2 regions of the Exiguobacterium sp. s64 genome follow, and region 2 is predicted to be linked to the other one. Evidence: predicted binding sites of a transcription regulator. Region 2 holds the regulator's gene; the other holds the start of a gene.

Region 1 (15,859 bases), on a different contig from region 2:
CGTAATAAGACAGATTCATCGACGTCGACACCGAGACCTGGTCGTTCAGACAATCGAATGAACGGAAGGTCGTACGTCAAATTGCCGATGTCTTCTGCGAAACGGAGCGGCCCTGTCAATTCGACCGATTGGACGATTTTGCTCGAGAACGCGACGTGGAAACCTGCACTCGAGGCGACCGACGACTCGACCATCGACCCGATTTGGCACTCAATACCTGACATCTCGGCCATATGGACAAGTTTTTTCGCCGGGTAGATGCCGCCGCACTTCATCAGTTTAATGTTCACTTTGTGGGCGGCCTGCGTCATCGTCAGACGACGCATTTCGGTTACACCCCGCACGCCTTCATCAATCATGAGCGGGACCGAGATTTTCCCTTTTACTTCTACCATGCCTTCAAAATCGTCGGCTTTGACCGGCTGTTCGATCCAATCGATATTGAATGGTTCGAGCAACTTCATCGCCTGGAGCGTCTTGGCAGCATTGACCCAACCTTGATTGACATCGACCCGAATCGGAACCTCCGCTCCGACGGCTCGACGAACCGCCTCGACACGTCGTACGTCCGAGGTGGCATCGACGCCGACTTTCATCTTGACGGCTGTATAGCCTTGTTCGATTTGTTCGCGCGCCTCGGCCGCCATCGCTTCCGGATCTCCGATGCTTAACACGTGCGTGACCGGGAAGGCATCGTGATAACGGCCGCCAAGCAACTCATACACAGGCAAGCCAAGTTTTTTACCAACAACGTCGTGGCAGGCAATATCAAGCGCCGCCTTCGCCGCCGGCACGTCCCGGATGGCTCGGTCCATCACGTCATGGATTCGTTCCATATGCATCGGGTTTTGCCCGATCAAAAGTGGTCCTAGCACATGTCGGATGACGCTAATTGTACTGTCGAGCGATTCGCCCGTGACGTGCTCATCAGCGACGGCCTCGCCGTAACCGACATGTCCACACTCGGTCGTCAGTTTCACGATCACCGACGGCATGTCGTCGTAGCGGTGATAACTGACGATGAACGGTACTTTCAGTGGTAGACGTATCGCAAACAGCTCGATTTTCTTTATTCTCATATTTATTCCCCTTTACTTTTTATATATCATTAGCTATATTGTCGTTAAATAGTCGTTAAATTGCAAGGAGGAGTTTTGATGTCCATCCATATCGCCATCGTCGGGTCGCACGAATTTGTGGCGACTATCCGTACCCTCGGTGCCCCAGAAGGTGTTCGGTTCGCGTATCACCCTTACGAGCATCCCCATGAAGCAGCCGTTATTGCCAAAACGCTCGGCTCGTTCGATGGTGTCTTTTTTTCCGGGTCGTTCCCGTTCACTTATGCGGCCCCCTACCTTCAAAACGTGGCGACCCATCACGTCGTCCAAGACGAGACTGTCCTATTAACGACACTTCTCTATGCGACGCTCACCCATTCAGTCCCTCTTGATCAACTGTCCATCGATTTGGTCGAGCCGGAGCGCTTGACGTCAATCCTCGAGTCGTTCCCGAATCATGCCTCGACTCCTTCCGTTATGAAAATCGAACCGAATATCGCTTTCGAAGACGTGATTACTTTTCACACGGAGCACCGGGCCAAGCAGGCGAAACTGGCCGTGACGAGCATCGAACAAGTTCATCGTCAACTCGTCCGTGATGGGTATCATAGTCTATTGATGATCGAGCCGCGGACCACGGTCGAGCGCCATCTCGATATGTTAATTCAACGAATTCGACGCCAGTTCGCGGACGATGCCCAGTTCGCCATCATTCGTTTCGAGACCGACGACAAGGCATTACTCGAACATTTGAAAGTGGTCCGCTACCTTGGCGGACACATCGAATCGACCGACGATGGTCGTATCACGCTACTTACGACACGAGGCGAGACGAACAACGCCCTCGATACAAGTACGCTCAGCCCAACAGGTGATTATCGAATCGGAATCGGCTATGGCACACAATATCAACAAGCATACGAACATGCTGAAATCGCACTATCGGCCGCGAGCAAGGAGCGCATTCGAATCGTCGACGATTCAAAACGCTTGTCCTTCCCGAACCGTGAGGACCGCATCCCCTATCGAGTGACCGAAGTAGCGGTCTTTGACGTCATCAAGCAAGCCGGGATCAGTCCGGTCAACATCGGTAAAATTATGCAGTTCTCAAAGCACCATCTCGAATTCACGGCAAAAGAGTTGACCGACCATCTCGCCGTCTCAAGACGGACGACGGAGCGACTCATCAAAAAATTACATGACGCGCAACTGATCGAAGTGATTGGTGAAGAGATGAGTTACAACCAAGGACGACCTCGTGCCGTCTATAAATTTAATTTCCCGACCTGAATAGGCCGGGAAATTTTTCATTGTGCTGCTTGTTTTTCGAGTGGCGGTTCCACACTCTGCACAGCAATCCGTGCAATCGTGAAGCCTGTGAACGCATAGATAATCGAGATGACCGGAACGATGAAGTTCAAGATCGCGTATGGCGCATATTCGAACGCCCCGACGCCGAGCGTCCCGAGAATGAACACACCGCACGTGTTCCATGGGATGAAGACCGACGTCAGTGTCCCGCCGTCCTCGAGTGCCCGGGACAAGTTTTTCGACTGAAGCCCCATTTTCTCATAAGCACCTGCAAACATACGAGATGGAACGACGATCGAGATGTATTGTTCGGAACACGTGGCGTTCGTTGCTACCCCGGCGAGAATCGTCGACGCAATCATCGAACCGGCCGTCTTCGCTAGTTTGACGATTTGATTCATAATCGATTGCAGCATCCCCGAGTATTCTAAAATCCCTCCGAACGTCATCGCGACGATCGTCATCGAGACGGTGTACATCATCGCGTCGAGACCGCCCCGACTGAACAAGCTGTCGACGAGTTCATTACCGGTGTCGATCACATACCCGCTCTGCAACGCCCCGACGCTGTCTGCGAGCGAACCGCCTTGGACGATGACTTGGGCGAGAAAGCCGAGCGCAATCCCGACGACGAGTGCCGGAATGGCCGGTACTTTCCTCGCGACAAGGACGATGACAGCAAGTGGAATCAATAGGAGCCACGGCGAGATGACGAAGCTGTCCTGTAAAATACCGAGTGTTTGGACGATTTCTGAAGAGTCCGTCGTCGTCTCACTGAACCGTCTGCCAAGCCACCAATAGGCGCCGAGCGCGATGACGAGCCCTGGAATCGTCGTGTAGAGCATATGCCGAATATGTTCGAACAAGTTCGTGTGCGTCAAACCTGCCGCGAGGTTCGTCGTATCCGACAACGGGGACATCTTATCCCCGAAGTATGCCCCTGAGATGACAGCTCCGGCGACCATCGGTGCTGGTATCCCCATACTCAGCCCGATGCCCATCCCGGCGACGCCAATCGTTCCCATCGTCGACCATGAGCTGCCAATCGAGAGCGCGACGACCGAGCAGATGATACAAATCGTCACCGTAAAATAGGCCGGTGAAATAATCGTCAATCCGTAATAAATCATCGTAGCGACGACGCCTCCCCCGATCCAGGCACCAATCGTTAAACCGACCAAGATGATGATGACGACGGCCGGTAGTGCGAGCCGAATCCCTTTGTACATCATCTCCTCGATCTCTTTCCACTTGTACCCGTGTCGCCATGCGACGAGCGACGCGACCGCTGTCCCGACGATGAGTGGGATGTGCGGCCCTTGTTCCAATTTGACGATGGCTACGAGCATGATCCCGATCATGACAAGTAGCGGCAATACCGCCCAGCGAAGCTTCATGTCTACCTTGTTCCCCTGTTGTTCCATGTGTCTTCCTCCCCGATAGCGAAAAATTCAGAATTGTCGTTATATTGTCGCTAATAAGTAGATGATAACGCTTACATTTAAAGTTGGCAATAAAAAAATGAACGAGCTCATCCCGCCCGTCCATCTAGTCAATCGCTTCAATTATCGTTTGCGGCCCTGCGCAACGTATCGGCGAGTAAGGCAGCCGCTTCTGGTAAGACGTCCCGATCGAACGACATATGAGGATGATGGAGCCCCGGTGTCAAGTTCGCGCCGATTCCAATCATCGTCGCATCGAGTCCCGGCTGTTCGACCGTATAGAAATGAAAGTCGTCACTACCTGATGTAATGATCCGGTCGACGAGCGCGTTTTTCCCGAATCGGTCGACAATCGCTTCGGCCGCATGTCGGCTCGAGCGTTCGCCGATCTCCGCACCCGGTGTGAAGTCTTGCCAGTCCCAGTGGATGGTGACATCATGAAGGACGGCGATTTGCTGCAACAGCGTCTCGACGCGGTCACGTAACGCCAGCAGCTCCTTGTTCTGTTGAGCCCGGACGTCGAGTGAGAACGTCGCGTTCCCTGGGATGATATTCAAATTATCGCTACCGGCCTGGACGCCCGTCAACTTGATCGAATGGGGCTCGAACGGCGACAAGTAGATGCTTTTGAGCATCTGTTGAATCGTAAAGATGACATCTAACGCGTTTTGACCTTGATGCGGTCGCGCGCCATGGGCATCGTCCCCGATAACGCTTCCTCTTAGAAAGAATGCGGCTCCGTGTTGAATCGCAGCCGCATATTGTCCGCGCTGCAATTCCTCGAGCGGTCGCAAGTGGATGCCATACAGCTGACTCACTCCTTCGAGTGCCCCTTTTTGAATCATCGCGAGCGAGCCGTTCCCTTGTTCTTCAGCCGGTTGGAAAATGAAGCGAATCCGCTTCGATAGCATCTCATGTTTCAACAGGTCGAGCGCGCCGAGCACCATGCTGATGTTGGCGTCGTGCCCGCATGAGTGATTGGCTTGAAACGTCCCGTCGACTTGTTGCCATAAGGCATCGATATCGGCCCGGACAGCGATGACGTCATCACCTTGCCCAATCTCTGCGATGACCCCGGTCACGTCCGCAAACGTCTCGTGACGGACTTGCCATGACGTCAAGATGTCGGCAATCGTCTTCGTCGTCTCAACCTCTTTCCAGCTCACTTCCGGATGAGCATGAAAATGCTCAAACCAGTTCAATACGTTCGTCGTCATGATCAATTCCCCCATATGTACTTATATTTTTTTGACCCCTTTGATTAAGAGCCACTGCAGTGGCAATCGGGCCCACGTGACCCATTTTGGGAGCGGTATCTTGCCTAGTTTCGACGGTTTGAGCGCCATGTTGATATTGGCTGGGAACACCGCGATTAAGAAAGCGGGTAATGTCCCTTTCACGAAGCGCGTCCCTTTGTTCATGAGCAACAACACACCATAGACGACCTCGATGACCCCGCTTGCCTGGACCATGAATCGTTTGAACGGCCATGATTTCGGAATAATCGACATGAACGCCCGTTCCTGAATGAAGTGCATGATGCCGGCCCCTAGAAATAAAATCCCGTATAGTTTACGAATCAACTGAACCCCTCCTTTTTTCTAAGCATAACAATAAAGATGGGCTGCGTGCCCATCTTTACAGTGCGTCTCCATTTGCGTTTTGAATCTCGACATCGACCGTTTCGGTCTTACCGTCACGAACGTATTCGATTGTCACGGTCCCGTCCGCGTCTCGAATCAGTTCACTCCGCAGGTCGATGAACGATGAGACAGCCTGATCGTTGATTTTCACGATGACATCGCGTGCCTCAAGTCCTGCCCGTGCAGCCGAACTGTTCGCTTGCACTTCAACGATGATCGTGCCCGACGTCACCGACTCCGGCAAATTGATTTGCTCGGTCAAGTACCCCGGTGGGAACTCCGACACGTCCCGAAGCGAGACGCCGAGCGATGGATGATTCACTTCGCCCGTCTGCTCGATTTGATTGATGAGCGGCAAAGCGATATCGACCGGGATGGAGAAGCCGACCCCTTCGACCGAGTCGGTCGCGATTTTCATCGAGTTGATCCCAATCAATTGTCCTGATTCGTTGATTAACGCGCCACCGGAGTTACCAGGGTTGATGGCCGCGTCCGTCTGAATGACTTCGGCGTTGAAGTCGGCTTGTCCGTTCTCATCCGTATCGACCGGGACGAGACGTGACGTCGACGAGACGACGCCGCGTGTGACCGAGTTCTCAAACTGGCCGAGCGGGTTCCCGATGGCGACGACGGTTTGCCCCGGTTTCAACTCGCTCGACTTTCCAATCGAGATGACGGACGAGACTTTGTCCGCATCGACTTCGAGCACGGCCAAGTCATACGTGGCGTCGCTACCCATCAATTTGGCGTCCGCTGTCGATCCGTCATTGAATGTCACGGTCAAACGGTCAGCACCGTTGACGACGTGATGGTTCGTGACGATGTAAGCCGAGTCGCCGTCTTTCTTATAGATGACACCCGAGCCGACCCCGGCTTCGACAGCTTCACTTGAAAAACCGTTTGACGCGAAATTGTTCACCGTCACGACAGCAGGCTGTGCGGTCGCGACCGCATCGGTGACCGAGCTGTCCGTTGTCGTAGACGTCGTCTGGATCGGCGACCCTTCCGACGTCACGTTCGTATCAGACACATTTGTCGGCACTTGATCGATGAACGGAAAAGCGATGGCGCCAGTCAAGACGGCACCAATCACGCCGCCGACAAACCCAGGGAACATCCGGCCGACGAACGATGGTCGGGCCGGTTGCTCTGCGCTCGACGGTTCTTGTCGTTGTTCTGACGAGCCGAGCTCGGTATCGAGCCAATCCTCGCGGTGATTCTGTTCATTTGATTCTGTTGGACGATCATTGCGTTCCATGTGTAATCATCTCCTATATGATGTTTCCTCTTTGTTCTACCCTTAGTATAAGAGGCATAGTCATCGTTTTGCGGAAATGAAGCATCGATTACAAGATTCTTCACAATTTGCGTCAATTGGGTCAGACGATGACGTTACGGAGCGTCCCGAGTCCCGTGATGCTCACTTCGACCGTGTCTCCTGATTGGAGATAGACGGGCGGCTTCATGCCGTGGCCGACGCCGGCCGGTGTGCCGGTCGCGATGATGTCTCCCGCTTCAAGTGTCATGCCCTTTGACAAAGTCCGAATTAACTCTTCGATCGGGCAAATCATATCCGCCGTCGACCCATCTTGACGTGTCTCGCCATTGACGACCGTTTGAATCGTGAGTGGGAACGAGAGCTCATCCGGTGTGACGATATATGGCCCCATCGGACAGAACGTATCGAACGATTTGCCGCGGAAAAACTGGACGTGTTGTTTTTGCACATCCCTGGCCGTGATATCGTTCAAAATCGTATAGCCAAAAATATGGGCATCGACGTCGTCAATATCCCGCCCTGATTTCCCGATAATGACGGCGAGTTCGCCTTCATAGTCGAGCTGGTCGGTCAATTCGGGGTGACGTTCGACGACAGCCTCTGGGCCGACGACCGAGGTTGGCGCTTTCGTGAAGATGACGAGCTTACCGGCCCCCGCCGTATCCATCTCTTTCACATGCTCTTCGTAATTTTTCCCGATACAGATGACATTTTTGAGCGGACGATACGGTGCGACGAACGTGACGTCTTGAAGCGCCAGCCTTGGCGCGACATCTAGATCGACATCCGGTTCAAACTCACGCGCGATGACTTCTAACAGCGAAGTCGTATGTAATTGGTCACTGACGTCATAGACGAACTCTCCTGCCACGACACCGACCCTTTGCTCTCCGTCAACTTGAAAACTACACCATTTCATCAAAATTCCCCCTTTTTTGCTAGTATACAAAAAATCGGGACACGACGGCCCCGATTACGCTTTGTTCAAGAAAATAATCCGCTGGTTGCTCGATCCTCGAAACCGGAGCGACCGGTCCATGAGCGGCTGTTCGAAACGCCCATCGACGAGCACATCGGCACGGTCGAGCACGCTTGTGACGAATTCGTCGTTCATGGCTTGCAACTGTTCGAGCGTATAGCCCGTATACACCCAAACGTTTTTCTGAAGGGCCTTACATCCGTCGACGAGCCGGGCCAATTCTTCCGGTTGAAGAAATGGTTCCCCGCCTGAAATCGTCACCCCGTCCCAGCCTGATTGTTCGATTTGAGCGAGTAAGTCCGCGACCGAGACGTCTTGTCCTCCACGTGGATTCCAAGATTCTGGATTATGACACCCAGGGCAACGGTGCGGGCAGCCCGCCGTAAAGATGACCGTGCGAATGCCTGGACCGTCGACGACCGATTCTTCAAGTACGGATAGGACGCGCATGATGCTTCACCCTCGCTCGTTCTTCTTCTCGTTTTGCCGAATTCCACCGGTCCATCGTCCCGACCAAGTAGCCGGTAATGCGACGAATCCGTTCAATTCGTTCATGTTCGCCACATGTCGGGCACGCTTCGTCGATAATCCCTTCAAGGCCGCAGTTGCCACAACGGTCGACCGGATGGTTGATCGACCCGTAGCCAACGTTCTCGGTCCGCATGAGCCGGACGATCTCTTCGACCGCTTCCGCATTATGGGCGAGCGATCCGTCGACTTCGACATACGTGATATGACCCGCATCACAGAGCGCGTGGTAAGGCGCTTCGAGACGGACTTTATCGCGAATCGAGACCGATTGATACACGGGCACATGAAACGAGTTCGTATAAAAGGCGCGGTCGGTCACACCTTCGATCATCCCAAACGATTGCTGATCTCTCGTCACAAATTTACCCGACAATCCTTCGGCCGGGGTCGCCAAAAGAGAAAAGTTCAAATCGTATCGTTCCGATGCCTGCTTCATTCGATCACGTAAATGAGTGACGATATCGAGCCCAAGCCGTTCCGCCTCTCGCGACTCGGCATGCGTGCCACCTGTGAGCACACGAAGCGCTTCGGCGAGACCGATAAATCCAACCGAGAGCGTCCCTTGCTTCAGTACCTCGCGAAGATTGTCTTCTGGACCGAGTCTCTCTCCACCCCGCCAGACGTGTTGGGCATAGAGAAACCGAAATTCGTCGGCGTGCCGCTTCGCTTGATAGTCGAATCGTTCGAGCAATTGATCGATGGCGACGTCGACATAGGCGTCGAGCGTCTCATAAAACGAATGGATGTTCGAAGCGACAAGCGCCATCTTGACCAAATTTAACGTCGAGAACGATAAGTTGCCGCGTCCAATCGACGTCTCGGCACCATGCCGATTCCCCATCACCCTTGTCCGACAACCCATGTAGGCGACTTCCGAGCCGTGCGTCCCGTCGTAGTATTGAAGGTTGAACGGAGCATCGACGAACGAGAAGTTCGGGAATAACCGCTTGCCCGTCACACGACAGGCGAGACGGAACAAGTCGACGTTCGGATCGTCCTCATGGAAGTTGACCCCTTCTTTCACTTTAAAGATTTGAATCGGGAAAATCGGCGTCTCCCCGTTACCGAGCCCTCGCTCGGTCGCGCGCAGCAACTCTCGAATGAATATGCGTCCCCACCGGCTCGTGTCGGTGCCGTAATTGATGGAAACGAACGGTACTTGTCCGCCACCACGTGAGTGCATCGAGTTGGCGTTGTGGATGAACGCCTCACACGCTTGATACGTCGCCGCGATTGTTTCAGACTCGGCAGTTTCAAAGAGTTGCTCGGTCGTCCATTCGACTGGTAGCTTTTTGAGCCGCTCGAGCTGACGTTCATACGTCTTTTCGACATACGGTGCGAGGTCGACATCAAACATCGGGAAAGCTTGACCGCCGTGTTGCATGTTTTGGTTCGCTTGAAGAATAATCGAAGCGAGCGCCATCGCCGAGCGGATATCCTGGGGCGGTCGAATCGTCCCGTGCCCGGTATGAAATCCGTTCGTGAGCAAGTGGCCGAGCGGGATTTGACAACACGTCGTCGATCCTGTCACGTAGTAGTCGGCGTCATGGATATACAAAAAATTATCCTCGACGGCTTGACGTGACCGATCTGATAATAGATATGTCGTCGACAATTGTTTTGATACTTCTGAGGATAATCGTGCCAATTTTCCAAGTGGTGATTTCCCGTCGACGTTGGCGTTCTCTTGTACGAGGTCCTGATCTGGGAGAACACAGACATCTTCATAAAGCTGGAGCATATTCACTCCGCATCACCTCACTATATATTGATTACAAGCGAGTTAATTACTCGCTTAAGTTCCATATATAGATTATGTCATGTTTTTCTGGGAAGTAGTGAAGTCTAAATTGTGAGCATTAAGTGTGACGTATTCGCAAAAAAATAGCCGAGCCCTCATCTGGACTCGACCATACCTTAATGTGAACCATATCACAACTCTTTAGCAGGCTTTACGATTTTAAATTCGACTTCTTCTTTTTCTTCTGACTCTTGGGCTTCACGCAAGCCTTTCGCGTTCAACCATGTATAAATCGCACCCATGAACAAGGCACCACCGATGATATTCCCGAACGTGGCTGGGATCAAGTTGTGGATCGCGCCGGCAAAGCTGATCGCCTCAGGATGCGGGACGACGAGCGTGAGGGCGAACAAGACGAAGTTGGCGATGACGTGATCAAATCCTGAGGCGAAGAAAACGGCGACGAGGAAGATCATCGAGAAGATTTGGGCGAACTCGTTTTTCATTTGCTTCGGCAAGAAGATGGCAAGACAGACCATCCAGTTGCAGAAGATTGCGCGGAAGAAAATTTCGACCGTCGTGTGGTGCATCTTGCTTTCGACGACCGAGAACAGCCAGTTGTCCATCCCAAGTTCTTGGATGACACCGGTCGGAGCGAGCAGCAAGGCGAACAAAACGCCACCGAGCGCATTCCCGACAAAGCAGAGCAACCAGACGAGCATCGTGTCGCTGAGCGTCGTGTATCCCCGCATCGTCGAGGTTGTGAAGTACATCGTATTCCCGGTGAACAGTTCGGCTCCGCCATAGATGATCATGACGAGGGCGATCCCGAATGAGAATCCTCCGATGAGCGTTGTGAACGGAGAATCGATCAAATACATTCCGTTGACGACTTTCAGTGTGAAAATTGAAGCGAATCCGATAAAGATCCCCGCGAGCATTGCTCGTAAAAAGTACTCCATTGGCCGATAATGAATCATTTGCGAAGATGCCTGTGCTTTCTTCCGCAACGATTCGAGTGCATGGATTTCCATTGATGCCATGTCACAAACCCTTCTTTCTGTTTGAATGAAACCATTATAATAAGAACGAACATGTGAAATCATTAACAATATAAGCCCGAAACGAATAAATTGCAATCGCCCCTTCCACATGTTGACACATTTTTCACATCGTAATCGTTTACATTTGTCGGATTTGTGACTAGAAAAAAACGACCCTTCGCAAAGGGCCGTTCGAAATGATTATTCTTTGTTTTCAGAAGTCTCTTCCGACTCTTCCGTTGAAGTTTCTGACGCCTCTTCAGTCGCTTCAACTTCGCCTTCTGTCGCTGTATCAGCTTCAAGGTCTTCGACCGCCACCGGTTCATTCACCGATGCGATTTGAAGATCACCCTCAGATACGATTTCGTAATCTTTGTTCTCTGGAATATCAGCGACAGTGAGCGAGTCACCGATGCCGAGTTCAGAAACATCAAGCTCGATACGCTCCGGAATGTTGGCTGGTGTTGCCGAGACCGTTACTTTATAGAGCGTCTGTGCCAAGTAGCCGCCTTCTTTGACGCCTTTCGCGTCGCCGACGAGTGTGACGTCCGCTTCGACTTCTGTCGCTTCGTCCATCTTCACTGCCATAAATTCGACGTGCTTGTATTCGTTCGTGAATGGGTCGACTTCTGTCCCGTGAACGAGTGTATTCACTTTCTTACCATCGATATTGAGTTCGATCAAAGCGTTGTCGCCGTGTTCACGAAGAATCTTACGAAGTGCCATCTCTTCGAATGCGACCGGTGTGCTTTCAACTTTGTAGCCGTAAACGACACCTAACACTTTTCCTTCTTTACGCAAGTTAGCGCGGACCGAACGTGGTCGTAATTCTCGTTTCGTTACTTTAAGCGTGTCTGCCATAATCTTTTCCCCCTACTGGTTTATCGATCATGTCTACATCTTGAGGGTGAGGCAGTGAAAAAGCCACCTCTCAACCTCGATGCGTTGAGTGACATGTGTATATTGTTCCCATAGCCACCTATCCATAAACGTAACAGGAGGTTAAAAAAAGATTACAGGCGTGTCACATAACGCGTTTAAATAGCTTCTCGAGCTCGTACGTGCTCCACTTCACTAAAATCGGACGTCCGTGCGGACACGTGTACGGAGACGTCGTCTGATTCAAATCGTGAAGCAATTGCCGCATCATCTCGTGGTTCAACGGATGGTTCGCTTTAATCGACCGTTTGCACGCCATCAAAATCGACGCGTCTTCCCGATATTTAGCGATGTCAATGGAGCGATCCCGAATCGCCATCTCTATCAAATCACGGACCGTTCCTTCTAAATCATGTTGCGGGTACCACGTCGGAATCTCTCTAACGAGGAACGTATTGCCGCCGAACGGCTCCAATTCGAGACCTGCTTCTTTTAAAAGCGGAGTGACTTCTTCAATCGCGAGCGCCTCTTCTTGCGTGAACTCGAGCGTGAGCGGAAGCAGCAATAACTGGTATTCCTTGTCAGGATTCCCGAGCTGCTCGTAAAACAACTCATATTTGATTCGTTCCTGGGCCGCGTGTTGGTCGATGACGTACATCCCGTCCTCGGCACCACAGACGATATAACTCGCATGCAATTGACCGATGACGTCGAGCGGCGGCAACCGCTCTCCTTTCGTCTCGATTGTTTCCGATTCGACCGTCGACGCTATCGGCTCAGGCGCTTCATTGACGAGCGGGGTCGGCGACCAACGACTCGGTGACGTGACAGGCTCACGTGGAATTGGATAATTCCACGTCGGCGATTCTTCCGTGACCGGCGCCCGTTCAACCGTGAAATCAAGTCGCTCTTGTTCGGTCCGATCGACCGGTCGCTCTTTCGGTTTGACCGACGGGATTAAACGCTGTTCCCGGAGTGTCAGTTGGACCGTCTCGCGAATCAACTGACAGAGCTCTTTCTCTTTTGAAAGCCGAACTTCTCGTTTCGTCGGGTGGACGTTGACATCGATCAGCATCGGGTCCATGTTCACTTCGAGGACAGCGATCGGATAACGACCAATCGGTAGCAGCGTGTGGTAGCCTTCGAGCACACTTTGGGTCAACGCAAAGTTCTTGATGCTCCGACCGTTCAAGATGAGCGTCACGTACTGCTTGTTCGACCGGGTCACTTCCGGACGGACGAGATGGGCGCTCAAACTATAGTCGTTCGTCTTACTCGACGCCGTGACAATTTGGGCCGCGACTTGTCGGCCATAGATGGCGAGCATGACTTGTTTGATGTCTCCGTTCCCGCTCGTCCTGAGCAGCTCCTTGTCTTCATGGAACGCCGTGAGGCGCACTTCCGGGTGGGACAAGGCGATCCGGTTCAACGTGTCGGTGATGCTCGCCAGTTCCGTCGCGGACGTTTTCAAATACTTCAATCGGGCTGGTGTATTATAGAACAATTGACTGACGGCTATCTCCGTCCCAACGTTCGCCGCGGCCGGTGTTTGCGCCGTGACAACGCCGCCTTGAAGCGTCATCTCGAACCCGTCTTCCTCGGCCCGGCGTGACTTCAGCGTCACATGGCTGACCGAAGCAATCGAGGCGAGCGCCTCCCCACGGAAGCCGAGCGTGCGAATCCGGAACAAGTCGTGCTCGTCCCGAATCTTACTCGTCGCATGACGTAAAAAGGCGCGCGGGGCGTCCTCTTCATAAAACCCGTGCCCGTTATCGCGGACTTTAATGAGACGGATGCCCGCTTCCTCCGAATCGACTTCGATCTTGGTGGCGCCGGCGTCAATCGCGTTCTCGACGAGCTCTTTCACGACCGAGGCCGGTCGCTCGACGACTTCGCCAGCCGCGATTCGGTTGGCCAGTTGTTCCGGTAACTCCTGTATGATTCCCATCGACTCACCCCTTCTTCGCGGATTGTTGGAGCGCATAGAGCGCTTGCATCGCCTCGATCGGGTTCATCACCAACAAATCGAGTTCGAGCAATTGTCGTTTAATCTCGTCTTCCGCCTCAAAGAGCGATAGTTGGGCCACGGGTTCTGCCGTTCCCGGATGTTCAACAGCTGCCCGTTCCGGTTTCGAGTCCGTCTCAAGTTGAGACAAGATGGTCCGCGCCCGTTCAATCAAATCACGGGGCAATTCAGCGAGCTCAGCGACATGAATCCCGTACGACTTATCGGCCCGCCCCGGATGTACTTCATGTAGAAACACGACACGCCCGTCTCGCTCGATGGCGCGGACGTGCACGTTCTCAAGAGCAGGGATCGTGTCTTCGAGCACGGTTAGCTCGTGATAGTGGGTCGAGAACAACGTCTTCGCTCCAATTGTCGAAGCGATGTATTCAACGATAGCCTGGGCGAGCGCCATGCCATCATACGTCGACGTCCCCCGACCGATCTCATCGAGCAAGATGAGGCTGTGTTCGGTCGCCTCTGTCACCGCTTGGCGTGTCTCCGTCATCTCGACCATGAACGTCGACTGGCCGCTCACCAAGTCATCGGCCGCACCGATGCGGGTAAAGATGCGATCAAACAATGGAATCTCAGCCGCTTCAGCCGGCACGAACGACCCGATTTGATGCAAGATGGCGATCAAGGCGAATTGACGCATATACGTCGATTTACCGGACATGTTCGGTCCGGTGATTAAGAGCATGCGCCGCGTGTCGTCGAGCGTCAAATCGTTGGCGACGTATTCACCGCGTGGTAGCACCGTCTCGATGACCGGATGGCGGCCACGATCGATTTGGACGTTCGTCGACGTCGTCGGCCGGACATAGTCCCGTTTTTCGGCGACGATGGCGAGCGCGAGCAAGACGTCGAGCTCACTGAGCGAGCGCGCCAGTTGTTGGAGCGGTTTCGTCTCTTGCTTGACTTGGTCACGCAAGGCGACGAATAAATCATACTCGAGCGTGCAACTCTTCTCTTCAGCCCCGAGAATGAGCGCTTCTTTCTCTTTTAACTCGGGTGTGACGTAACGCTCGGCGTTCGTCAGCGTCTGTTTCCGTTCGTAACGTCCCTCTTCGAGCAGGCGGGCGTTCGCTTTCGTCACTTCCAAGTAATAACCGAAGACACGATTATAGCCGATTTTCAGCGACTTGATGCCGGTCGCGACCCGCTCTTGTTGCTCGAGATTGGCAATCCATGTCTTTCCGTTCGCTTTCGCCTCGAGCAGTTCGTCGAGTTCGGCCGAATAGCCGGCACGAATCATCCCACCCTCTTTAATCGAGATCGGTGGCGCCTCGACAAGCGCTGCCTGGAGCATGCTGGCTAAGTCGTCGAATGTGTCGAGCGTATCATCGATTTGACGAAGCCGTGAGGCCGTGACGCCTTCGAGCAAGGCCCGCACCGCCGGGATGCGCTCGAGTGTGTTCCGGAGTTGGACGAGGTCACGGGCGTTGGCCGTCCCGTAACCGACTTTGGCGACGAGCCGTTCGATATCGTAGACGTGACGTAGCTGTTCACGCAACTGGTCACGAAGCATGAAGTCATCGACCAAGTTCTCGACCGCATCTTGTCGGCCCCGAATCGCCTGCTCGGTATAGAGCGGCTGTTCGAGCCAACGTTTCAGCAATCGTCCCCCCATCGCCGTCGTCGTCTCATCAAGCAAGGCGAGAAGCGACCCTTTCCGTTCACCGGACCGGGCCGACCGAAACAATTCCAAGTTCCGGGCCGTGTTGGCATCGAGTTGCATATGGGCCTCGACTTCATAGGCGACGGCCGGTTGGAGATGATCGAGGGCGCGTTTTTGCGTGCGCGTCAAATAAGCGAACAGCAATTCAAACGCGCTCACTTGCGCCTCGTCTTTCGCTCCGCTCGACAACGGGCTCGCTAGCCGCTCTGTCTGGACCGACAACGGGATGCCTAGCGGAGCGAGTTGTTGTCTTAATTCGTCGTCGGC
Region 2 (15,859 bases):
GTCATATTCGATATCCCGCTCTTGTTCGAGGGAACGATGCGGGACCTCGTCGATTATACGGTCGTCGTCTATTGCCGTGAAGAGATTCAGCTGATGCGTCTCATGGAGCGCAACGGGTTGACGAAAGAAGAAGCGCTCGCTCGGATTCATGCGCAAATGCCAATCGAGGAGAAGAAACAACAGGCTGATTTTTTAATCAACAACAACGGTGCGTTAGGCGACTTGTCGGCCCAAGTGATCCGCCTCGTCGAACAATTTGAAGACATGAAAAAAGAAGGCGACTGACGACGCCTTCTTTTTTTTGTTCAGTTGAGTGGGTCTGAGTCAGGCTTCCCTTTTTTCCACGTGTCGAAGATGGCGCGTCCGTCGCTCGGATGGCCGTTCGAATAGTAAATCGGATAGAGTGAGAAGAAGACATAATAGAACGAGAAGTATGCAAACTGATACGTGTAAATTGTCGGCTCGATCTCTCGCATCAAGATGAAGGCGTTCACGAGCAAGATGCTCGATAAGTTAAAAATTGAACCGCCCGCGTAGACGAGACTCCGCGTCAGGCGATTGCTGTACTTCAAGTCACTGAATTGGCACCAGGCGTCATAAAAATAAACGCGGTTAAATTGAAGGCGTCCGATTTTAAACAATTTTTTCCCGGTCCCAATCTCCATGTCGAGCGAACCCCCAAATAGTTTCGCGAAGAAGAAATGACCGAATTGATGGATAATCGTCACAATCGGTAAGATGATGAAAAATGAGATGACAAATTTATCTAGGTCTGTCCAATCAAACATATAGTCTTAGCTCCTTTCCAAGCTCTACACCAAATTTCCCTCTTTTTCAAATCTGAAACTGTAAAAAAAGTGAAAAAAATGTGACGATTCATAGTGAAAACGCTTCCATTTTTCCGTTATAATGGTGTCGTAACGCAGAAAAAAGGGGGATTCAGAATGGGGACGAAAGTTGCAATCAATGGATTTGGTCGAATCGGCAGAATGGTATTTCGGAAGTTGATGCTCGAAGGGCGTCACGACGTGGTCGCCATCAATGCGAGTTATCCGGCGGAAACGCTCGCGCACTTGATCAAACACGACACGGTCCACGGACCGTTCACACTGACGGTCCGAGCGCATGGGGATGCACTCGAAGTCGATGGTAAACGCATCATGATCGTATCCGAGCGAGACCCGGAGCGGTTGCCGTGGGCTGAACTCGGTGTCGAGATCGTCATCGAGGCGACGGGGAAATTCAATTCTGATGTCGGGGCGAAAAAACATTTGACGGCCGGTGCGAAAAAAGTCATTTTGACGGCACCGGGAAAAGGCGAGTTGCGGACGATTGTCATGGGGGTGAACGATCGGGATTATTTACCGGAGCACGATCACGTCATTTCGAACGCCTCGTGTACGACGAACTGTCTCGGCCCGGTCGTCAAAGTATTGGATTCGACGTTCGGGATTGAAACGGGGCTCGTGACGACGGTGCATGCCTATACGAACGATCAAAACAATATCGACAATCCGCATAAAGATTTGCGTCGTGCCCGTGCTTGTGGCAGTTCCATTATACCGACTTCGACTGGTGCTGCGAAAGCCATCGGGCTCGTCTTGCCGGAACTTCAGGGCAAATTGAACGGGATGGCGCTACGAGTGCCGACGCCGAACGTCTCGCTCGTCGATCTCGTCGTCGAGTTGCGTCGAGATGTGACGGTCGATGAAGTGAATCAGGCGTTCGAGCGTGCTGCACACGGGGAAATGACGGGCGTTCTCGGCGTCTCGAACGAACCGCTCGTCTCGATCGACTTCAATGGAGATGAGCGTTCGTCAATCATCGATGCCGATTCGACGATGGTGCTCGGGGGCAACCATGTCAAAGTGCTCGCTTGGTACGACAACGAATGGGGCTATTCGTGCCGCGTCGTCGACTTGTTGGACATGGTCGCGAGCTACCTGCAAATCGGACAACAAGAAACCCACGTCTGAAAAAATATATTTATCTAAAAATATTTTTAAAGAATTGAAACAAATGTCTTGTAACGACGTCCTAAACAAGATACACTCTAACTCGTGAACTTCAATTGGTCTGACAAACGCAACTTAAAGGGTTAGGACCTCTTAGGACTAACTTGCCCCCGTGGTTGTGGGCGATTCAGGCACAAAGTGAGTGATCATCAACTACTTTGAGACCATTGATGTAAAGGGGGATCCACTAATATGGATACTATGGGACGTCACATTATTACAGAACTTTGGGAGTGCAATCCCGACAAATTAAACGATATCGACTACATCGAGCGCTTGTTCGTCGATGCAGCACTTCGTTCGGGCGCTGAAGTCCGCGAAGTCGCTTTCCACAAATTTGCGCCGCACGGTGTAAGTGGAGTCGTTATCATTTCAGAATCACACTTAACGATTCACAGTTTCCCAGAGCATGGCTACGCATCAGTCGATGTGTTCACATGTGGGGATCGAATCGATCCAGCTACAGCCTCGCAATACATTGCAGAAGGCTTGGAAGCAAAAGTTCGTGAAGATGTGAAACTTGACCGTGGGATGGGACCGATTCGTGTTCCTGAAGCGCAAGTGGCAATCAGCAAATAATCAGATTGACCTTATGAGGCTGGCCGATTTTCGGTCAGCCCTTTTAATTGTTTTGTTAACCGCTTAATTTTGATATGCTTAACCTATATAAATAAGGTGTCGAGGTGGATAATGGGATTATTTGATAAGTTTCAAACACATGTCCAAACGGACGATTCGCATAAAAATGAGGCATTACGGACGCGTTACGTGGCGGCATCGCCAAGCGCCGTGCTCACATGGCTCCGCGAACGGATTCAAGCAGAAGGTCAAACGGTTCGCCGGGTCGATGCAGACCGGGGCGAAGTGGCGTTTCATGGAGACGGATGGGACGCATTGGCAACCATCGTCCAAGTGGACGGCGGACGCACGGCCGTCGATTTTACATTGAACCGTGACCAGATGCTCGGACCGGACCTCGGTCAAATCGTCACCACATATTATGAGGCGCTATCCGTGAAGTTCCCGCTCCGCGCCATCGGGAATCAATCTGTCGAACGATAAGGAGGGCTGAGCATGCGTTGTCCTAAATGCGATCATAATGGAACGAGAGTGCTCGACTCCCGGCCAGTACAAGATTTCTATTCGATTCGTCGCCGTCGCGAATGCGAGGAGTGCGGCTATCGCTTCACCACGTTTGAAACGGTCGAACAGACACCGCTCATCATCGTCAAAAAAGACGGGAATCGGGAAGAGTTCAGCCGTGAGAAAGTGCTTCGCGGGATTATTCGGGCGTGCGAGAAACGTCCGGTCACGCTGGAGCAACTTGAAGGTGTGGTCACGAAAGTCGAACAACAGTTACGCGCCCTCGGCCAGTCCGAGATTCCGAGTGAACAGGTTGGGGAGCTCGTCATGAACGAGCTCGCGCGGGTCGACGAAGTGGCATACGTCCGCTTCGCGTCTGTCTATCGCCAGTTCAAAGATATCTCTGTGTTCTTTAAAGAACTAGAAGATTTAATGAAGCAAGAAAAATCGACCAACTAAACGGGCGGCCTGCTGGTCGCCTTTTTTCAAGGGAGACCTACCATGGAAAAAGAACGCATCCTGTACGGAACTGACGAACTGTTGATCATGAGCACCGGACTCATCGATCGCGAGTCGTATCAGTCGCTGTACCATTTATATCAGCCGGTCATCGGAGTGAAGGCGCTCGCAATGTATCAGACGCTTTGGAGCGAGCTGAAGCCCGGGAAAATGAAATCGAACTATATGTCACACAGCGCGCTTTGTGAGATGCTCGATTACTCGATCAACGAGCTGACGGACTGTCTGTTCCGGCTCGAAGCGATCGGTCTCGTCCGGACGTATAAGACGAAAGACGAGCGCTTGACCCAGTACGTGTATCAACTGCGGGTCCCGCTCGCACCCCATACGTTCTTGAACGACGGACTATTGTCGAGTTTTCTCTTCTATAAAGTCGGAGAAGTCCGCTTCAAACAGTTACAAGGTCGATTCACGATTGATCCGTTGCCGGCCGGAATCGTTGAAGTGACGAAAGACTTTAATGAAGTGTTCGACGTCAAAGGGGTCAATCATATGGCGTTCACACAAAAGAACTACGAGAAACCTGACCGCGCCAAAATCGAGATCAACTATACGTTCGATATGGAAATCGTCAAAAAGTTGACGAACTTCCCCGTCGGCTTCTTCACGAAGAAGCTCGATGAGACGATCACGAAGCTTGCCTACGTCTCCCAAATCGATGAAGAGACGATGGCCGAGATGTTGAAGGAGTACTTCGTCCACGAGGCGTATCTACCGCTCAGCGAGCAAGAGAAGCGCGACGGCTGCCGTCAGATGGTGTTGCAGTTGAAGAAAAAACAGACGCGCCATCGGAAAGTGAAGTCGGATGAGACGGAGAAGGCAGAAATCGGTGATTTGCATGACGTGACTGTCATGGAAGAAGCGCATCCGCATCAGTACGTGTCGACGTTACGGAAGACGCCACAGTTGTCGAAGAGCGACGAGCAACTCATCATCGACCTCGTCGATACGCTCGGACTCGCGCCAAGTGTCATCAACGCGTTGTTCTATTACTGTATCGAAGTGAAGAAGCAGACTCGGCTCAGTGAGAACTACGTCATGCGAATCGCGACGAGTTGGAAGACGGCAGGCTATTTGAACGCCAAAGACGCGTTGGAACAAGAAGCGACGCAAGACGCGCTCATCGAGAAGAAACAGCAGAAGCGGGAGAACGTGCAACAGCGGACGACCGTCGGCTCGAGACGCAAAGACAAGACCGAGATGCCAAAATGGCTCGAGGACGAGGCGAAAGAGCAACGGACGTACGATCAAAAACGAAAACAAGAGCTCGAGGCATCGGTCCCAGACGACGCGGAACTCGTCAAGTTGTTAAATGAATTGAAAGAGAAAGGATGAGGGACATGGAACGCATCAATCAAACGCTCGCCCAAATGATGAACCGGAAAGAAGTGCGGGAAGCGTACGAATCGATTCGCCGGCGCACCCTCGAACATCCAGAAGTCGTCGCTTTTTTAAAGGCGCATCCGGAGTTAGACGAGACGGCGGTCGAGGTCGGCTTTACGAAGCTCAGTGAATATGCAGAACAGATGGACGGCAAGAAGCTCGTCGAGGAGCAAGCCGTCATCCCGGGCCATCAGCCGGTGCTCTATGTCGACCTCGGTCAAATCGCGATTCGTTATGAAGAGACGGTCAAGCATCGTCAAGCACGGCGCCAAAAAGAGATGGACCGGAAGTTTAAAAGCTTATTCTTGCCGGAAGAAGTGCGAGAGGCGAGCTTTGAATCGTTCGACTGGTCGGATGACGCCCGTAAAATCGCACTCCGTGAATCGATGCGGTTCGTCTCAGGCATGAAGACCCGCCAAAAAGTGAACGGCCTGTACTTACACGGCAGCTTCGGGGTCGGGAAGACGTATTTGCTTGCGGCGATCGCCAACGAACTGAAAGTGGCGGACATCGAGACGATTCTCGTCCACGCCCCGGGATTCGTCTCGGAAGCGAAACGAAAGATCCGGACCGATTCGTTCGACTCATTTTTGACGTCGTTCCAACACGTGCCGGTGTTACTGATCGATGACATCGGTGCCGAGGCAATCAGTCCGTGGGTACGCGACGAGCTGTTCGGGATCATCTTGCAATATCGCATGATGCATCGCTTACCGACGCTTTACAGTTCGAACTTCAGCGGTGAAGAGCTCGAGACGCACTTCTCGATCGACGGTTCGCCTCAGAACAAAATGAAAGCCCAGCGGCTCATGCAGCGCATCTCGACGACGACGACACAAATCGAATTAAAAGGTGAGAACCGACGTCGGTAAAGGGATTGTATTTCTTGAACGAGTTGACTATACTAATAATCATATAACCGATGCATCGAAGAGGACATGAGACGTCGTCACGGGTTTCAAAGCGAGGGAAGACTGGTGAGAGCTTCCTAAACACGCCGATCGCCTTACTCCCTCAGAGCACCGTACGGGCCAATCGTGCGGCGATTCACACTCGTTATCGTGTGTTCGAGCCAAGCGTTACGCTTGGGAACGAGGGTGGTACCACGAGAATCAAAGCTCGTCCCTTTCATAGGGATGGGCTTTTTTTATTTATTTTTAAATGTAGAGAGGGGAAGTTGACACATGATTCAATTGACATTTCCAGATGGGGCCGTCAAAGAGTTTGAGGCCGGCATCACAGCAGAAGAAGTAGCAGGTTCGATTAGTCCAGGACTCCGAAAAAAAGCAATCGCCGCCAAAATCGATGGTGAGATGATCGATTATCGTCGTCCGATTGAACAGGACGGTAAAATCGAGCTCGTCATGCCGGATTCGGAAGAGGGCATCGATTTGATGCGCCACTCGTCAGCCCACTTGATGGCCCAAGCCATCAAACGGTTATACGGGGAAGAAGGCAGCATCTACCTCGGCATCGGACCGACAATCGAGAACGGTTTCTATTATGATATCGAGATGGATCGCCGCATCAACGAAGAAGATCTCCCTGAAATCGAGAAAATGATGAAGCGAATCGTCGACGAGAACTTGGACATCACACGTGAAGTCGTGTCGCGCGACGAGGCGCTCGAACGCTACAAGGCGCTCGGAGACCCGCTCAAAATCGAATTGATTGAAGATATCCCGTCGAGCGAGACGCTCACGATTTACCATCAAGGCGAATTTTTCGACTTATGCCGTGGGCCGCACGTCCCGTCGACATCGAAGTTGAAAGTGTTCAAGTTGATGAGCGTGGCCGGGGCATACTGGCGCGGCGACTCGGACAATAAGATGCTCCAACGCATTTACGGAACGGCGTTCGCGACGAAAGAACAACTCGCGGAACACTTGCGTCTATTGGAAGAAGCGAAAGAGCGCGATCACCGCAAGCTCGGGAAAGAACTCGATCTCTTCTTCGTGTCGCAAGAAGTCGGCCAAGGTTTGCCGATGTGGCTCCCGAAAGGTGCCTCGATCCGTCGGACGGTCGAACGTTATATCGTCGACAAAGAGCTCGAGCTCGGGTATCAGCACGTCTACACACCGGTCCTCGGTTCGGTCGACCTGTATAAGACGTCTGGTCACTGGGATCACTATCAAGACGACATGTTCCCGAAAATGGAGATGGACAACGAGGAACTCGTCCTTCGTCCGATGAACTGTCCGCACCACATGACGATTTATAAACATGAGCCGCGCTCATATCGCGAACTCCCGCTTCGCATCGCCGAGCTCGGCGGTATGCACCGTTACGAGATGTCAGGTGCGCTCACAGGCCTCCAACGCGTCCGTTACATGGTGTTGAACGACGGGCACACGTTCGTCACACCGGAACAGATGAAGCAAGAGTTCAAAGATATCGTCCACTTGATTCAAGAAGTGTACGCTGACTTCGGCATCAAAGACTATCGTTTCCGCTTGTCGTACCGTGACCCGGCCGACAAAGAGAAATACTTCGACAACGACGCAATTTGGGAAACAGCCCAACGCCAGTTGAAAGAGACGATGGATGAGCTCGGTCTCCCGTATTTCGAAGCGGAAGGTGAAGCGGCATTTTACGGACCGAAACTCGACGTCCAAGTCCGGACGGCGCTCGGCAAAGAAGAGACGTTGTCGACGGTCCAACTCGACTTCTTGCTCCCTGAGCGGTTCGACTTGACGTACACAGGACCAGACGGCAAAGACCATCGCCCAATCGTCCTTCACCGTGGGGTCGTCTCGACGATGGAGCGTTTCGTCGCCTACTTGATTGAAGAATATAAAGGCGCGTTCCCGACATGGCTCGCCCCGGTCCAAGTCAAATTGATTCCGGTCTCACACGTCCACGACGAATACGTCGCGGAAGTGAAAGCAGAGCTCGTCAAGCGCGGTGTCCGCGTCGAAACGGACCTTCGGGACGAGAAACTCGGCTACAAGATTCGGGAAGCACAGATGAAGAAGATCCCGATGACGCTCGTCCTCGGAGATAAAGAACGTGATGAGCGTGCAGTCAACATCCGTCGTTATGGACAACAAGAACAAGTATCGGCCACGCTCGATGAATTCTTGTCGTCACTTACAGCAGAGATCGCCAACCGTTCACGTTAATATGTCGACCATCCTTCATTGGAAGGGTGGTCGTTTTTTCGGTCTTGAGACGGATGCGGAAGACTTCATCAAACACGTATGGTAGAAGAAAGGAGTGATTCATTTTGAATTATATGAAACCATTAGTGGCGTTGACGATCGGTTCGGTCGTCGCGACAAGCATGATTCCAAAAGTAAACGCAGAAGCCATCGTCGATGATACGATTGTCACACTCGGAGAGTCGTTATCGGCGAGCCAACGGGACTGGGTGCTCGAACGGGTTGAGGCACCGGCGGGGATTGAGCCGATCATCACGACCGCAGCCGATGAAGATAAATACTTAGGGGATGCCGTCCCGCAAGCGCAGCGCGGCGGGGGGATGTATTCATCAGCCCGCATCAAACTGACCGACGGGACCGGGCTCGATATCAAAACGGAGAATGTCACATGGGTGACCGAAGATATGTATGCGAATGCTCTCGTGACGGCAGGCGTCACGGATGCCGATATTTATATCACGTCGCCGATTCGCGTCACCGGGACGTCGGCTTTGACGGGCATCATGAAAGCCTATGATCAGACGGCCGCGGAGACGGGCATTCAATTGAGCGAGGAACGGAAAGACTTGGCGCAAGAAGAGCTCGCGGTCACCTCTGAGATCGGGAAGACGGTCGGGCAAGAAGATGTGGCCGGACTCATGAACGAGATCAAAGCAGAAATTGCGAATAAGGCACCGGAGACGAACATCGAGATTCGAGATATCGTCATCCAAGTGTTGAATCAAAACAACGTCCAACTGTCTGATACGCAGTTGACGCAATTGACGACGTTGTTCGAGAACATGCAGCAGGCGAACCTCGACTGGGGTGCAATCAGCAATGGGTTACAAGGGGCCGGTCAAGACGTTCAGGCGTTTCTCGAGACCGAGGAAGTCCAAGGCTTCTTCGCCCGTTTGTTCGAAGCGCTCAGCAACTTCTTCAAGTCGTTGACGAATTGAACGGGCTTTGAGTACATGACAAATGGTATTGAAAAAAGGGCCTCGGCCCTTTTTCAATACCATCGTTTATGGATATAGTCGCGAGCAGACTCGTGGTCGTCCACAATCTTCAACGTGATTCGGTTCATCTCTTCTAAAAGGTCTGTCAATACCGCTTCGAGCTTGGCATCACTCACGTCATGGTGGCGCATCGTCTCTTGTACGATGTGTTTGATTTGGTCGTGATAATCATGGTCACCTTTCACTTGCTGTCTCCAAGACACGGCCCATCCCTCCTTTTTTATTTTATTCCCTCGGAAAAGGTATTGCGAAACAACGAAATGACTGTTATCATCATAAAAGTGTGAGCTACCAATTATTCATGCGCGAATTCTTGACATCTTAATTCTATTGGTGTTAAGATGACATAGTGATTAAATACAACAAAGCAGAAGCGCCCGCTTCTCACCTCGTCCGAACAGCTTCGGTCAGGTCCATCATGTACGTGAAGCAGTCGAGCCTTGGTCTCTGCTGACTCCGAAATGATGTGTGGGCGGGAAACTGCCGACGCTTTTTTTATTGCCATGTTGTCTTATCAATCTAAAACTCGTGCAATCGCACGATGGAGGTGCTAACCATTAGCAAAGAGCTCTTTATCAACGAAAACATTCGTGCCCGTGAAGTTCGCTTAATTGGAGCGGACGGTGCACAACTCGGTGTGCAATCGCGTAATGAAGCATTACGTTTAGCAGAAGAGGCTGAACTCGATCTCGTCTTGGTCGCCGATAAAGCTAACCCACCGGTCGCTAAAATCATGGACTATGGGAAATACCGTTTCGAACTCCAGAAAAAGGAGAAAGAAGCGCGTAAAAACCAAAAAGTCATCCAATTGAAAGAAGTACGCCTCAGCCCGACAATCGAGGAAAACGATTTCCAAACGAAATTGCGTAACGCTCGCAAATTCCTTGAAAATGGAAACAAAGTGAAAGCGTCGATCCGTTTCCGCGGACGCGCCATCACACACTCGGAAATCGGCCGACGCGTTATGGAAAAATTGGCGGCGGAATGTGCCGACTTGGCAACAGTTGAGCAAAAGCCGAAGATGGAAGGACGCAGCATGTTCTTAGTGCTGGCTCCGAAGAAAGAAGATTAATCATCGAGTCATAGTGGGGAGGAAATACTCATGCCGAAAATGAAATCGCACCGTGGTGCTTCTAAACGTTTCAAACGTACTGCATCAGGTAAACTCAAGCGTTCACACGCTTACACAAGTCACTTGTTTGGTAACAAATCGACTAAAGCGAAACGTAAGCTCCGTAAAGGTGCTATCGTATCAGCTGGAGACTTCAAACGCATTCGCAACATGATCGCGAAGTAATACGAAAGAATTTAGGAGGGAAACCATATGCCACGCGTAAAAGGCGGTTATACGACTCGTCAACGTCGTAAAAAGCAAATCAAGCTTGCCAAAGGTTATTTTGGCTCGAAACACATTCTATTTAAAGTAGCAAAACAACAAGTCATGAAGTCACTCATGTACGCTTACCGTGACCGTCGTCAAAAGAAACGTGATTTCCGTCGTCTTTGGATCACACGTATCAATGCGGCAGCACGCACAAACGGCCTCTCATACAGCCGTATGATGCACGGCCTCAAGCTCGCAGGGATCGACATCAACCGTAAGATGCTTGCTGAGCTTGCTGTGACAGATGCACAAGCATTCGCGTCACTTGCTGATACAGCTAAATCAAAATTGAACGCGTAATCGTTCAATCGACAGCGCCGAGACCTTATCTCGGCGCTTTCTTTTTTCAGATTTTTTCCTTAAACTTAAGATAAGGAGGACGTCCCATGGATCAATCAGTCTTAGCCATCGTCGCATTGGCGCTCATCGTCTTGAACGTCTACACCTATTTGCAGGCGAAACGTTATACGCTCGGAGAAGGTGATTTCAACGTCTTGTACGCGTACGCAGGCGGTGCGATCGGTGCCCTGTTCGGACTTCATTTGACGCGTAAAAAGGCGGTTCATGCCCCAAAACGTGTTCAAATACAAGTATTGATTTTGGCAGTCGGCTGGTCTTTAATGATTTTAGTACTGCTTTGAATGGAGAATAGGAGGAGCAACCGGTGAACTGGACAACATTGTTTGATCGGCAGCGTGAATTAGATGAGCGGATCAAAGAAGAACATCAATTATCCGGGAACCAATTTGATGAGCGTTTGCTTGCTTTGCTCGTCGAGCTTGGTGAACTCGCCAATGAGACCCGTAGTTTTAAATTTTGGTCAACGAAGGGCCCGTCGCCTCAAGACGTGATCTTAGAAGAGTATGTCGACGGCATTCATTTCTTATTGTCGCTCGGACTTGCCCTCGGGTATGAACGTGATTCGTTCCCGGCAGGTAGCTCGTATCTTGACGCGACTGACGCTTTTTTAGACGTGTTCCGCAAAGTGACGAACTTTGGTTTGTCGAAAACGGAACCGATGTACGAGACGCTGATGGCGGCTTATCTCGAACTTGGCTATACGCTCGGGATCAATGAAGAGTTGATGGCGATGGCGTATATGGCGAAAAATGAAAAGAACCATGAGCGACAAAATCAAGGTTACTAATCAAAAATCGAAGGAGCGATGCCCCATGAACGAATCATTACATATGTTGAAACGCTTGACGGATGCCACAGGTGTCCCTGGAAATGAAGGTGAAGTCCGCTCACTCATGCGTGAGTATTTAGAACCTCACGTCGAAACGTTCGAACAGGATGGGCTCGGCAGTCTGTTTGGTCGAGTGACGGGCGATACGGAAGGTCCGCGTGTCATGATTGCCGGTCATATGGACGAAGTCGGGTTCATGGTCACGCGCGTTGAAGAGGGCGGTTTCCTCCGCTTCCAAGCACTCGGCGGCTGGTGGAACCAAGTTCTCCTCGCACAGCGCATGGACGTCGTCACACGCTCGGGAGAGAAAATCCCAGGCGTCATCGGTGCCAAACCACCTCACGTCCTTCCGGTCGAGGCACGCAAGAAGCCGGTTGAGATCAAAGACATGTTCCTTGATATCGGTGCAACGTCGAAAGAACAAGTGGCCGAGTGGGGCATTCGTCCGGGCGATACGGTCGTCCCGCATTGTGAGTTCACGGTCATGAAGAACGAAGATTTCTTGATGGCGAAAGCATGGGATAACCGAATCGGTTGTGCCATCGCGATCGAGGCGGCGAAACGTTTGAAGAACGAACAAGTACCAGGTGTCGTCTACACTGGAGCGACGGTCCAAGAAGAAGTCGGGTTGCGTGGCGCCGTCACGGCCGCCAACTTGGTCAAACCAGACGTCGCCATCGCCGTCGATACAGGCATTCCTGGAGATACGCCAGGAATGACACCGGCAGAAGGATTGTCGAAACTCGGGGAAGGGGTCCAAGTCATCTTCTTTGATGCGACGACCGTCACGAACCCACGCCTCATCGATTTGATTGTCGACGTGGCCAAAGAGAACGACATCAAGTACCAATTGGATTTGACGCCGGGCGGCGGGACAGACGCAGGTCGGTTCCATTTGTCTGGAGTCGGGATGCCGGCCGTCGCGCTCACGGTGCCGGTCCGTTATTTGCATACGAATGTCTCGATCATTCACAAAGCAGATTATGAAGCAGCCGTCGATTTGGTCGTAGCGCTCACGAAACGACTCGACCAAGAAACGGTTCAATGGTTGAAAGAGGGATAATATGACGAAAATCACGTCTACGAAAAGTGAGACGATCAAACGCTTAAAGCGATTGATGACAAAAAAAGGCAGACAAGAGTCCGGGCAATTTTTAGTCGAAGGGGAGCATTTGGTCGACGAGGCGATTCGTGCCGGACGACTCGTTCAGCTGATTATGGGGGAATCGTATACCCCGAAAGGATCGTGGCGCCTCGATGAGATGCCGGTCCTCGAACTATCGGACCATGTGGCCGACCTGTTATCTGAAACGGAGAAGACGCAAGGCGTCTTCGCCGTCGTCAAGATGGCCCCGGTCGAACGGAAGATGAAGCACGTCCTCGTCCTCGACCGGATTCAAGACCCGGGTAACCTCGGGACGATGATTCGCACGGCCGATGCGGCCGGATTTGACACGGTCCTCCTCGGCAAAGGGACGGTCGACCCGTTCAACGCCAAGGTCGTCCGGGCGACGCAAGGTTCGTTGTTCCACGTGAACGTGCGCTCGGTCGATTTGCTCGAGACGCTGCCAGAACTGAAGAGCGCAGGCTTCCATGTGTATGGGACCGCACTCGCGAAAGCGACGTCTTACGAACAAGTCGACTTCAAGGACAAAGTCGCGCTCGTCATCGGCAATGAGGCGCAAGGTGTCCATAACGACGTACTTGATTTATGTGACACGCGCGTTCATATCCCGGTTCTCGGCGATGCCGAATCATTGAACGCGGCTGTTGCGGCGGGCATCCTCATGTACCGGATCGCATTACAATAATCTTGTCAGCACTGAAAAATCGTGATAGGTTTATAACATCGAACAACATACCGAATAGACGTTGAAAGAGCATAGTACGCGAACTACCGAACGAGTACAGAGAGCATGGGCCGAGACTGCGAGCCGATGCCTTGGTCGGCGCCGAATTCACTCTCGAGTCGTGTTGGAGACAACACCGGGGTAGCATCCCGATATCGATGCTCTCAAGTGGGCCGATTTCGGCCAAGTAGGGTGGTACCGCGATTATTCGTCCCTTCAGTCATCGACTGGAGGGACTTTTTTTGTAGAGGAGGAAATAAGGATGAAAGAACAGTTAGAACAATTACAGCAAGAGGCATTGCATGAGATTCAGGCGGCTTCGTCGCAAAAAGAATTGAACGATGTCCGCATCAAATATTTAGGGAAGAAAGGTCCGATGACCGAGGTGCTTCGTGGGATGGGGAAACTTTCTCCTGAAGAACGTCCGGTCGTCGGAGAGTTGGTCAACACGGTCCGGACGACGATCCAAGACACGTTAGAGGCACGGATCGAGGAAGTGAAGGCGGTCGAACTTGAAGCGAAACTCGCGGCTGAGACAATCGACGTCACACTACCGGGTCGGACGGCGCTGCCGGGCCATACCCATTTACTTCAACAAATCGTCGATGAGATGGAAGACTTGTTCGTCGGGCTCGGCTATACAATCGCCGAAGGCCCGGAAGTCGAGACAGACCTGTACAACTTTGAGATGCTCAACTTGCCGAAAGACCATCCGGCACGTGATATGCAAGACTCGTTCTATATCACGGATGAGACGCTTCTCCGGACACACACGTCACCAGTTCAGGCCCGGACGATGCTCCAAGCCGACGGGAAACCGATTCGAATCATCTGCCCGGGGAAAGTGTACCGCCGCGACGAAGACGACGCGACACACTCACACCAGTTCATGCAAATCGAGGGGCTTGTCGTCGATGAGCACATCTCGATGGCTGATTTGAAAGGCACACTCGAAGTGTTCGTCAAGCAATTGTTCGGTGAGACGCGTGAGATTCGTCTTCGCCCGAGCTTCTTCCCGTTCACGGAACCATCAGTCGAAGTTGATATCTCTTGCTTCAAATGCGGAGGCAAAGGCTGCAACGTCTGTAAGGGAACAGGCTGGATCGAGATTCTCGGAGGCGGCATGGTCCATCCACGCGTACTCGAGATGGCTGGCTATGACGCCACGAAGATGTCTGGATTCGCATTCGGGATCGGCGTCGAACGGATGGCGATGTTAAAACATGGAGTAGACGATATCCGTCACTTCTATACAAACGATCTACGTTTCATCGAGCAATTCTAAGGGGGAACACATATGTTATTATCGAAAAAATGGTTGAATCAATATATTGATGTATCAGACTTGAGCGGGCAAGAACTCGGAGACTTGATCACGAAGAACGGAATCGAAGTCGAGAGCGTCATCAGCCGCGCTGAAGGATTGTCAGGACTCGTCGTCGGTCACGTCCTCTCGTGCGAGAAGCATCCCGAAGCGGACAAGTTGAACGTGACGACGGTCGATATCGGTGCGGACAGCCCGGTGCAAATCGTCTGCGGCGCACCGAACGTCGCGACCGGACAGCACGTCATCGTGGCGACGGTCGGAGCTCGTCTCCCAGGACTCAAAATTAAGAAAGCGAAACTGCGTGGTGTCGAGTCACAAGGCATGATCTGCTCACTCGAGGAACTCGGTTTTGAGAAGAAGCAGATTCGTGAAGATGAACAGGACGGCATCCATACGTTCCGTGAATCGGTCGAGGTCGGTGCGGACGTCATCAGCTTACTCGACCTTGACGACGAAGTGATCGAGCTCGGGTTGACACCGAACCGCTCGGATTGCTTGAGCCTATACGGAATCATCCATGAAGTCGCGGCCATTCTCGAGCGCCCTTACACGCTTCCGTCGGCAGATGTGACGACGGAAGCACCAAACGCGGTCAGTGTCCGTCTTGAGACAGACAACTGCCCGTACTACGCGACACGTCGCGTCGATGGTGTCACAATCGGAGATTCGCCACAATGGCTGAAGAACGTCTTGATTGCCGAAGGTGTCCGGCCGATCAACAACGTCGTCGATGTGACGAACTATGTCATGCTCGAGCTCGGCCAGCCGCTACATGCGTTCGATACGGCAAAACTCGGGACGACGATTGCTGTCCGTCAAGCGCATGACGGCGAAGAAATCGTCACGCTCGATGACGTGACGCGCACGCTCGATGCCTCGATGATGGTCATCACGGACGGTGAACGTCCTGTCGCCATTGCCGGCGTCATGGGCGGTGCAAACACAGAAGT

What was found. Region 2 encodes NrdR, which represses ribonucleotide reductase genes. Its sites were predicted from a motif close to AACACNATATATNGTGTT; they were not measured.
Region 1: KNP64_RS02985 (anaerobic ribonucleoside triphosphate reductase) is a predicted target of NrdR. The motif match lies at 10,001-10,018, and genes of this name have one in related genera.

Annotation. Positions count from the first base shown of each region.
Region 1 covers NZ_JACSLH010000001.1:570,322-586,180, reverse strand. Annotated here, with positions in the region: gene KNP64_RS03025 (mandelate racemase/muconate lactonizing enzyme family protein) at 1-1,079, opposite strand, end outside; gene KNP64_RS03020 (HTH domain-containing protein) at 1,158-2,348, shown strand; gene nhaC (Na+/H+ antiporter NhaC) at 2,366-3,766, opposite strand; gene KNP64_RS03010 (amidohydrolase) at 3,931-5,028, opposite strand; gene KNP64_RS03005 (DoxX family protein) at 5,050-5,394, opposite strand; gene KNP64_RS03000 (S1C family serine protease) at 5,450-6,712, opposite strand; gene KNP64_RS02995 (fumarylacetoacetate hydrolase family protein) at 6,834-7,652, opposite strand; gene nrdG (anaerobic ribonucleoside-triphosphate reductase activating protein) at 7,707-8,162, opposite strand; gene KNP64_RS02985 (anaerobic ribonucleoside triphosphate reductase) at 8,140-9,984, opposite strand; gene KNP64_RS02980 (formate/nitrite transporter family protein) at 10,176-11,018, opposite strand; gene KNP64_RS02975 (50S ribosomal protein L25/general stress protein Ctc) at 11,229-11,888, opposite strand; gene mutL (DNA mismatch repair endonuclease MutL) at 12,052-13,854, opposite strand; gene mutS (DNA mismatch repair protein MutS) at 13,859-15,859, opposite strand, start outside.
Region 2 covers NZ_JACSLH010000002.1:376,066-391,924, reverse strand. Annotated here, with positions in the region: gene coaE (dephospho-CoA kinase) at 1-285, shown strand, start outside; gene KNP64_RS05595 (site-2 protease family protein) at 306-788, opposite strand; gene KNP64_RS05590 (glyceraldehyde-3-phosphate dehydrogenase) at 945-1,976, shown strand; gene speD (adenosylmethionine decarboxylase) at 2,208-2,594, shown strand; gene KNP64_RS05580 (hypothetical protein) at 2,706-3,077, shown strand; gene nrdR (transcriptional regulator NrdR) at 3,090-3,557, shown strand; gene KNP64_RS05570 (DnaD domain protein) at 3,600-4,952, shown strand; gene dnaI (primosomal protein DnaI) at 4,958-5,872, shown strand; gene thrS (threonine--tRNA ligase) at 6,185-8,122, shown strand; gene KNP64_RS05555 (DUF1002 domain-containing protein) at 8,236-9,099, shown strand; gene KNP64_RS05550 (hypothetical protein) at 9,153-9,362, opposite strand; gene infC (translation initiation factor IF-3) at 9,701-10,231, shown strand; gene rpmI (50S ribosomal protein L35) at 10,262-10,456, shown strand; gene rplT (50S ribosomal protein L20) at 10,484-10,843, shown strand; gene KNP64_RS05530 (hypothetical protein) at 10,930-11,184, shown strand; gene KNP64_RS05525 (dUTP diphosphatase) at 11,208-11,690, shown strand; gene KNP64_RS05520 (M42 family metallopeptidase) at 11,716-12,795, shown strand; gene KNP64_RS05515 (TrmH family RNA methyltransferase) at 12,797-13,543, shown strand; gene pheS (phenylalanine--tRNA ligase subunit alpha) at 13,845-14,867, shown strand; gene pheT (phenylalanine--tRNA ligase subunit beta) at 14,880-15,859, shown strand, end outside.